Regions from separate parts of the Pseudohongiella spirulinae genome, predicted to be linked through region 1. Evidence: predicted binding sites of a transcription regulator. Region 1 holds the regulator's gene; each other region holds the start of a gene.

Region 1 (3,198 bases):
AAACCGGCGCGACTGACTCACCCGGCCCTTGCTCCGGCGTGCTGGCGCCCATTGAATAATGGATATTCTGAACGCTTTTAATCTGGCCAAATCTTACAAAGGCCGCCAGGTCGTCCGCGACGTCTCCATGTCTGTGCGAAGCGGCGAAATCGTTGGCCTGCTGGGCCCCAACGGAGCCGGTAAAACTACCTGTTTCTACATGATTGTCGGTCTGGTTAATGCCGATAGGGGCCGCATTCTTATCAATGATGAAAACCTGACCGGTCTGCCAATTTTTGCGCGCGCGCGACTGGGACTTGGCTATCTGCCTCAGGATTCTTCGATCTTCCGCAACCTGTCGGTCGAAGACAATATCATGGCCATTCTGGAAACCCGCAACGACCTCGATAAAGCTGGCCGACAAGAGAAGCTCGACAGTCTGATTCAGGAGTTTCACATCAATCATATCCGCAAGAACAAGGGTATGAGCCTGTCAGGCGGTGAGCGTCGTCGCACAGAAATCGCCAGGGCTCTGGCAAATGACCCGCGCTTTATCTTGTTGGACGAACCTTTTGCTGGCGTAGATCCGATCTCTGTCAGCGATATCAAATCGATTATCGAACACCTGAAGCAGCGCGGCATTGGAGTACTGTTGACCGATCACAACGTCCGGGAAACTCTGGACATCTGCGACAAAGCCTACATCGTCAGCGAAGGCGGTATCATCGCTGAAGGCAGCTCAGAGCAGATCCTGGCCAATGAGAAGGTCCGGGAAGTCTATCTTGGCAAGAACTTTCACATTTAGATGGACCGCCGTGATCTTGCAAAAACATCACCAACTCGGCATGATGCTTGCTTTCAAATCCTCTGTGCCGGGCACCAGGTTTAAATGAAGTACTTGTCGCCATGAAAATTTCGCTACAGCTAAAACTTGGTCAGCAACTGACCATGACACCGCAGCTGCAGCAGGCTATCCGGCTACTGCAGTTATCAACACTGGACCTTCAGAACGAGATCCACGAAGCACTGGAATCCAATCCCATGCTGGAACTCGACGAGTCACAGGAAGCGCCAGAAAGTACCAACGACTCCTACGAAGAACGCGAACTGGCATTTGATAAGGCAACAGCCAAAGCCACAGAAGACACCTCTGAAGACAGCAGCGACTCCAAATGGGAAGACAGCATTCCGGAGCAGTTGTCCGTCGACACGCACTGGGACGACATCTACCAGAGCACCTACACAACCGGCGGCCCGGCATCTGACAGTGACGACAACGACTTTGAGTCTCGCGATTCCGCCTCAGAAACACTTCAGGATCACCTGAGCTGGCAGCTCAATCTGACCAATATGTCCGATATAGACCGGCTGATCGGCATGGCCATTATCGATGCCATTGACGCTAATGGTCAGCTGTCAGTCAGTGTGCAGTCTATTCTGGAAGGATTGCAGGGCGAACTGGAGGTCGACGAGGACGAAGTCATCGCGGTACTGCACCGCATCCAGCAATTCGATCCGGTGGGTGTTGCTTACCGCGATCTATCCGAGTGTCTGAGCATCCAGTTGCAACAGATTCCGGTTGCGGCCCGAACAGAGGCAATTGAACATGCCCTGGTGCTGGTCAAAGACCATCTGGACCTGCTTGGCAGCCGCGACTACGCACAGATCATGCGTCTGGCCCGACTGAAGGAACATGAACTGCGTGATGCAATTGCCATCATCGAAAAACTTAATCCGCGACCCGGCGCCGACATTGCGCCGGCCAATACCAATTATGTTATACCCGATGTCATTGTCACCAAAGACAAACGCAGTGGCCGCTGGCAGGTCGAACTAAACCCTGAAACAGCGCCCAGGTTGCGCATCAATGCCGACTACGCAGCACTGGTAAAACGCTCTGAAAACAGTGCAGACAACAATTACCTGAGAGACAATCTGCAGGAAGCCCGCTGGTTTCTGAAAAGCCTGCAGAGTCGCAATGAAACCCTGCTGAAAGTCGCCAGTCGAATTGTTGAGCATCAACAGGGTTTTCTGGAACATGGCGAAGAAGCCATGAAACCCCTGGTTCTGCACGATATCGCCGAAGCGGTTGAAATGCATGAGTCGACCATTTCCCGGGTCACCACACAAAAATATATGCACACGCCGCGCGGCATCTTCGAGCTTAAGTACTTTTTCTCCAGCCATGTCAGTACAGCTGCCGGGGGCGAATGTTCATCTACCGCCATACGTGCCCTGATCAAAAAGTTGGTTGCTTCAGAGAATACCCGCAAGCCGCTGAGTGACAGTAAAATTGCCAAACTGCTGGAAGAGCAGGGTATTAACGTAGCACGGCGGACAATTGCCAAGTATCGTGAATCACTGGCGATACCGCCCTCCAACGAGCGAAAACGCCTGGACTGAGACCAGTCCGATTGCCAGCAAAGAAGCAAGGCTCTAGAATGTCGTCTCCGGATAACAGGACCTATTCATGCAACTGACCAGTATTCTTACCCCGGAACGGGTTTTTTGTAATCTGCCCGGGGTCAGCAAAAAACGCTTTCTGACAACCATCAGCGAAAAGATCGCCAAGTCAGCACCGCAACTGTCCGCCGACTCCATTTACACAGCGCTGCTGGCACGGGAGCAACTTGGCAGCACGGGAATCGGCAACGGTATTGCTATCCCGCATTGCCGGGTCGCCGAGTGCGATGCGATCACCGGCACACTGGTCAAGCTGGAAGAAGGCATTGATTTTGACGCCGTCGACTCGCAACAGGTGGACCTGTTGTTCATTCTGATTGTACCGGCTGAAGAAACAGCAGAGCATCTCCGTGTGTTAAGCGCGCTGGCGCACCTGTTCCACCAGGAGGCTTTCTGCCAGGCTTTACGAGCCGCTGCAACAGACCAGGAACTTTACGACACCGCCATTCGATTCGATCAGCAAAGCAGCCAATAACCCTCGTCAGGCAGGTACGCGCGTGAAACTCTTGATAATCAGCGGTCGCTCCGGTTCAGGTAAAAGTACGGCGCTTAACATGCTGGAAGACAGTGGTTATTACTGTATCGATAATTTGCCGGCCAGCCTGTTGCCTGCCTTCATTCAGCGCATCAGCCATGAGCAGCAGGAATTGCCCCGCGTTGCCGTGAGTATTGATGCCCGCAACATTCCTGATGATCTTAAAAAAGTCCCTGATATCCTGCGAAACCTGCAGGAATCAAGCCTGAACCCGGAAGTGA
Region 2 (3,198 bases), 1.3 Mb from region 1:
TTGCAGGGATTTGCCATGCAGCAGGTGAAGCTGCGTTTTGCGTTTGGTAAAGCTGTGATTTTCACTGACGGCCTGACGGATATCGGCGATGTCCTGCTCTGCGTTCAGCAGAATGTCACCCACAAAGGCCTGATCAAATTGCCGACCACTGATGGCCAGCAGATTTTCTGCGGCCAGATTGATGTAACACAGGCGCAGCGTTTCGTCCCATATCAGAACAGCGGTGGCCAGATTGTCCATCAGTCTCTTGTATAGTGTTTGGCTGCTTAACACGTTGTTCATAGTCTCCAACAAAAACGCCCGGCGGGGGTATCCAGCCGGGCGTCTTGAGTCACACCTGCAAAGGCGGGATGTCAGTCAGATTACAGGCTGTAGTACATATCAAACTCAACGGGGTGAGTTGACATATTCAGTCGCTGACAATCCTGGCGCTTCAATTCAAGGTAACCGTCGATAAGGTCATCGCAGAATACGCCGCCAGCTTTCAGGAACTCGCGGTCCTGATCCAGTGCATCCAGTGCTTCGTCCAGAGAGAAGCTGACACGCGGTATCGCTGCTTCTTCTTCCGGCTCCAGATCGTACAGGTCTTTGCTGGCCGGATCGCCAGGGTGGATCTTGTTCTGGATGCCGTCCAGGCCAGCCATCAGCAGGGCCGCGAAGTAAAGGTACGGGTTAGCAGTGTTGTCACCGAAACGTACCTCAATACGAATAGCCTTGGGGTTGCCGCCCAGAACGTATGGAATACGGATTGATGCTGAACGGTTGCGGGATGAGTAAGCCAGCAGTGTGGGCGCCTCAAAACCTTTTACCAGACGCTTGTAGCTGTTGGTAGATGCGTTGCCGAAGGCGTTCAGTGCCTTGGCATGCTTGATGATACCGCCAATGTAGTAAAGGGCAGTTTCTGAAAGGCCGGCATATCCGTCACCGGCGAATGTGTTCTTGTCATCTTTCCAGATAGACATGTGAACATGCATGCCAGAGCCGTTATCGCCTACCAGCGGCTTGGGCATAAATGTGGCAGTCTTGCCAAAAGCGTGAGCTGTGTTCAGTACGCAATACTTGAGAATCTGAACTTCGTCTGCTTTGTAAACCAGAGTGTTGAAGCGAGCACCGATTTCGCACTGACCAGCGTTTGCCACTTCGTGGTGATGCAGCTCGATTTTCAAGCCCATTGATTCCATTGTGTCACACATGGCGCCACGCAGGTCGCTCAGTGAGTCAACAGGAGGGACGGGGAAGTAACCACCCTTAACGCGTGGACGGTGACCCATGTTGCCACCTTCAATGCTCTTGCTGCTTGACCAGGCGGCTTCTTCGCTGCCAATCTTGAAGAAGGAGCCGTCCATTGCAACATTCCACTTGATTTCGTCGAATACGAAGAATTCGTTCTCCGGTCCAAAGAATGCCTTGTCACCAATGCCGGTTGACTTCAGGTACTCTTCTGCACGACGGGCAACTGAACGCGGGTCGCGATTATAGCCCTGCATTGTGCGGGGCTCGATGATGTCGCAGCGCAGATTCAGTTGAGGTTCGTCAGAGAACGGATCCAGCACGGCAGTAGAATCGTCCGGCTTCAGGATCATGTCTGATTCATTGATGCCTTTCCAGCCCGCAACTGAGGAACCATCAAACATCACTCCGTCCATGAAGCTCTCATCGACCGCGGAGGCCGGGAAGGTTACGTGTTGCTCCTTGCCCTTGGTATCGGTGAAGCGCATGTCGACCCATTTGATGTTGTGATCTTTAATTAATGTTAAAGCCTTGTCAGACATTCCTGATCCTCCGTGTGATCGAGAATTATGTGCCGGCCCCGGAATTATTTGTCCTGACCTGACACGGGTTAGTAAGCTTGCAGTATTCTGCTCTCAACAAGCAGGGTAAACGGCCTTATAATGGTGCTGTCGCCGGATTAACCCCGAGTGCACTAGGATGAGCAAGAGTCGTGCCAAAATGGAGCGCGGTGCGCGGCCTTGTATATCAAGCAGTTAAATCAAATCCGTCTTTCTTTTCGCACCATAATAGCGCTTACATGTATTTAATGCACTAACATTGTGCATAAGGCCTTTCGCAGCTAGTGCCTTCCCGCCAAATTGAGGTAGTTAATGCTATACGTCATACGCTTTTTTCCGGAGATCACCATCAAAAGCAAACCGGTCAGGCATCGTCTGATCCGGGCTTTGCGACGCAATCTCAGGGTGATTCTGAAGCGGCTGGACAGCGAAGTCAGTGTGATTGGCGACTGGGATATTCTGGAAGTGGAAACACCGCCAAACGATGGAATGCTTGAGCGCCAGGTGCTGGAGGTACTGCGCAATACCCCGGGAATTTCCGTAATCAGGCCGGTGGAGAAAATGCCGCTGCCTGATCTGGATGGTATGGCTGCCGAGGTTCTGGTGCACTATCGAGAGGCGCTGGCCGGGCGCACTTTTGCGGTCCGCTGCAAGCGTCAGGGGCAGCATGAATACAGTTCAGGCGATATTGAGCGCCATATTGGTGCAGTACTCATGCAAAACACCGGGGCCAGTGGCGTGGATCTGGTGAATCCGCAGATTACGGTGCGTGTTGAGGTACGTCACCACACGCTGTATGTGGTTAAGGAGCAGGTGCCTGGTATCGGCGGGTTTCCCATCGGTTCACAGGAACCGGTTCTGTCACTGATTTCTGGTGGTTTTGATTCGGCAGTTGCCAGTTATTTGTGCATGCGCCGGGGGCTGCAAACGCATTTTATCTTTTTTAATCTGGGTGGGCGCGAACATGAGATTGCAGTTAAAGAGGTGGCGCTGTATCTGTGGATGAAATTTGGCTCCTCACACCGCGTGAAGTTTATCAGCGTGCCATTTGAGCCGGTTGTGAATGAGATCATGGAACGGGTGGACAGTGGTCATATGGGAGTTGTGCTGAAGCGCATGATGATGCGTGCGGCGGACAGTATCGCCCGCAGTATGCGCGTTCGCACGCTGGTGACCGGCGAAGCCATAGCCCAGGTGGCCAGTCAGACGCTGCCTAATCTCAGTATTATTGATCAGGCGACGGATCTGCTGATTCTGAGGCCGCTGATCGTGACGGACAAGCAGCAGATTATCGATATAGCCCGGCAGATTGGTACGGAAGAGTTTTCCGCCAATGTGCCGGAATACTGCGGGGTCATCTCGGTTCGCCCAACCACGCATGCGCGCCGTGTGCGCATCGAGCACGAGG
Region 3 (3,198 bases), 710 kb from region 1:
AGCTGATTGTTGTACTGCTTTAAGCAATATCTGTTCCAATGCCGGATCAAGGGTGATCACCGGCAACTCCGAACGGTTGCCGAAGATGCCTTGTACAATGACCCGGGCCAGTGATACGCGAACCGCCGATGTCAGTGCACCGGGATCCTGACTGCGCGCCGAGGCCACTGCCAGCGCCTCACCGATGGTGCGCATGTCCTTGACCGGTATGCCTTCCTGCAGCAGGTTCTGCAGCACCCGGCGCAGAATATTGGGGTTAATCAGCCCTGGCAGCTCTTCGGCCAGTTTCCTGGAGGTTTTGCCCAGCATCGCCAGCAGCTCATGCACTTCGTCATGACCCAGCAATTCGTGAGCATGCTGCTGCAGCAGAGTGTTCATATGCGTTGCCACCACCGTGCTGGCATCCACTACGGTGTAACCCAGGGCCTGCACCTGCTCGCGCTGTCCAGGCTCTATCCAGATCGCGTCCAGGCCAAAGGCAGGATCCTTTGCCGCAATGCCCTGCGCCTCGCCATAGACCTGACCCGGATTTATAGCCATCTCACGTTCGGGGTAGATCTCCGCACCGCCGATATTTACACCCATCAGGTTGATGCGATACTCGTTGGGCTGCAGATCCAGGTTGTCGCGGATATGCACAGACGGCACCAGGAAACCCAGATCCTGAGACAACTTTTTGCGGATACCTTTTATGCGCGCCAACAGAGGGCCGCCCTGCGACTTGTCCACCAGGGGGATCAGGCGGTAGCCAACTTCCAGCCCCACCACATCGACCGGCGTCACATCATTCCAGCCCAGCTCCTGCGGTTCCGCGTCAGCCTTCTGCTTTTCCGCCTCGGCTTTTTTTGCGACCTCGTCATCAAGCACATCGCCGGTGACTTTTTGTTGCCGCCAATAAATAGCGAAGGATCCGACGGCGGCAGCCAGCGCCAAAGACAGGAAGGCAAAATGCGGCATGCCCGGCACCACACCCATCACAAACAAAACCATGGCAGCGATGCCCAGCGAGCGCGGCGAGGCAAACATCTGTCCCACCACCTGCGCGCCCATCATTTCGGAGTTGTTATTGCGCGTGACCATGATGGCCGCTGCCGTCGACAGCACCAGTGCCGGAATCTGCGCCACCAGACCATCACCGATTGTCAGCAGTGCGTAGCGCTCTGCAGCGGTGGCAAAGTCCAGCCCGTGCTGCATGATCCCGATGGCCAGACCACCGAGAATATTGATCACCAGAATCAGGATGCCGGCGATTGCATCGCCTTTCACAAATTTGCTGGCACCATCCATGGCACCATAAAAGTCTGCTTCCTGGGTGATATCCTGGCGACGGACACGAGCCTGTTCCTGATCGATAATGCCGGCGTTCAGGTCCGCGTCTACCGCCATCTGTTTACCCGGCATGGCATCCAGGGTGAAGCGGGCGCTGACCTCAGCGATACGGCCGGCACCTTTGGTCACGACCACAAAATTGATGATGATCAGGATGAGGAAAACAATCAGACCCACGGCATAGTTGCCGCCAATGACCACCTCACCGAATGACTCGATCACCCGCCCGGCAGCGGCGCCACCCTCATGACCATTAAGTAACACAACCCGCGTGGACGCTACGTTCAAGGCCAGGCGCAATAGAGTGGATACCAGTAGAATAGTCGGAAAAACCGCAAAATCCAGCGGCCGCATGGCGTACACCGCCACGCACAGCACCACCAGAGCGATGGTGATATTGAAGGTGAAAAAGACGTCCAGCAAAAACGGCGGAATTGGCAGCGTCATCATCGCAAGGATGAGTAGCAACAACACAGGTATGCCCAGATTACCGTCAGTCAGACTACGGGCATTGGCCACCAGTGTTGTGCGATTCATGTTGCTGCCCAGATTCATCATGCTCCGGAGAGTGCTCCCTTGACGGCTGACTGTCAGATTACAGTCACCCCGTCCAAATTCTTGACGCTTTATTGGCCTTTTAGGCCAAAAAAGTCGTTACCGGGAGGGGTATCGCAAGACTCATGCCAAAGCTGCCATCCGTTCGGTGGCACTCTGTCGCTAACAAAGTGAGGGGACGGAGACCAGCGCTCCGTCCCCAGCGTCAGTGGTCTCTTTTTAGTTCATCAGGTACGGGAAGATCGCTTGCCAGCGTCGGTCGCGGACCAACACCGCGTGTATGCTGGCGTAGCTGGAAGACATAGGCCAGCACCTGGGCTACGGCTTTGTACAGTCCTTCGGGGATTTCTTCGTCAACTTTGGTGTTGTAATAAATGGCACGCGCCAGAACGGGCGACTCGACAATGGGGATCTCATGTTTGTTGGCGGCCTCGCGGATACGCAACGCCATAAAGTCGATGCCTTTAGCGATCATCACCGGCGCCGCCTGACCACTGCCCTGTTTGTATTTCAGCGCTACGGCGTAATGTTCAGGGTTGGTGATGATGACGTCGGCTTCAGGCAGCGCACCCATCATCTTGTTCTGTGACATCTGATATTGCAGTTGGCGGATACGCTGCTTCACCTCAGGTTTGCCCTCGGTGTCTTTCATTTCATCCTTGACCTGCTGGTGAGTCATACGCAACTTCTCTGTGTGCGAATGAATCTGAAACGGAATATCAACCAGGGTAATCAGAATCATGGCGCAAGACATCGCCAGTACCGACCAGCCGATAATGATCATGGCATTGAGAATGGCAGGACCAATGTCCTGCTGGGAAATTGACATGATGCGATCCATGTTGAACATGAACAGCAGCAGTGCGATACCTGCCACCACCAGCACTTTGGCGGCTGCTTTTGCCAACTCCATCAGCGACTTGGGGCCAAACATGCGCTTGAGCCCGGAGCCCGGATTGAGTCGACTGAACTTGGGCATCACGGCCTTGAAGGTGAAATTCCAGCCGCCCAGACCAATCGGACCCAGAAACGCCGCCACCAACAAAATACCAAACACCGGCAGCAGCAATATCAGACCTTCCATGGCAGATATATCCAGGAATCGGACCATGGCACTGGTATCGAAAATATCCTCACGTGACAGCGAGAAATTCTGATCCATGATTCTGCCCATGGATCTGGCCATCAAACCGCCGAACATCAGCATGGCGGCCGAACCGGTGAGCAGAATGGCCATGGTATTCAGTTCTTTGGAGCGAACCGTATCCCCCTCTTCCCGCGCTTTTTCAAGTCGTTTCGGGGTGGGGTCCTGGG

Evidence for each region. The regulator sigma-54, encoded in region 1, starts transcription at its own class of promoters, with help from an activator protein. The targets are predictions, from matches to a motif close to ANTGGCATNNANNTTGCTNT.
Region 2: glnA (type I glutamate--ammonia ligase) is a predicted target of sigma-54. The motif match lies at 1,931-1,950, and genes of this name have one in related genera.
Region 3: flhA (flagellar biosynthesis protein FlhA) is a predicted target of sigma-54. The motif match lies at 1,998-2,017, and genes of this name have one in related genera.

The regions. Positions count from the first base shown of each region.
Region 1 covers NZ_CP013189.1:2,544,492-2,547,689, forward strand. Annotated here, with positions in the region: gene PS2015_RS11700 (LptA/OstA family protein) at 1-59, shown strand, start outside; gene lptB (LPS export ABC transporter ATP-binding protein) at 59-784, shown strand; gene PS2015_RS11710 (RNA polymerase factor sigma-54) at 886-2,382, shown strand; gene ptsN (PTS IIA-like nitrogen regulatory protein PtsN) at 2,450-2,917, shown strand; gene rapZ (RNase adapter RapZ) at 2,940-3,198, shown strand, end outside.
Region 2 covers NZ_CP013189.1:506,788-509,985, forward strand. Annotated here, with positions in the region: gene glnL (nitrogen regulation protein NR(II)) at 1-282, opposite strand, end outside; gene glnA (type I glutamate--ammonia ligase) at 363-1,772, opposite strand; gene thiI (tRNA uracil 4-sulfurtransferase ThiI) at 2,103-3,198, shown strand, end outside.
Region 3 covers NZ_CP013189.1:1,833,522-1,836,719, forward strand. Annotated here, with positions in the region: gene flhA (flagellar biosynthesis protein FlhA) at 1-1,866, opposite strand, end outside; gene flhB (flagellar biosynthesis protein FlhB) at 2,090-3,198, opposite strand, start outside.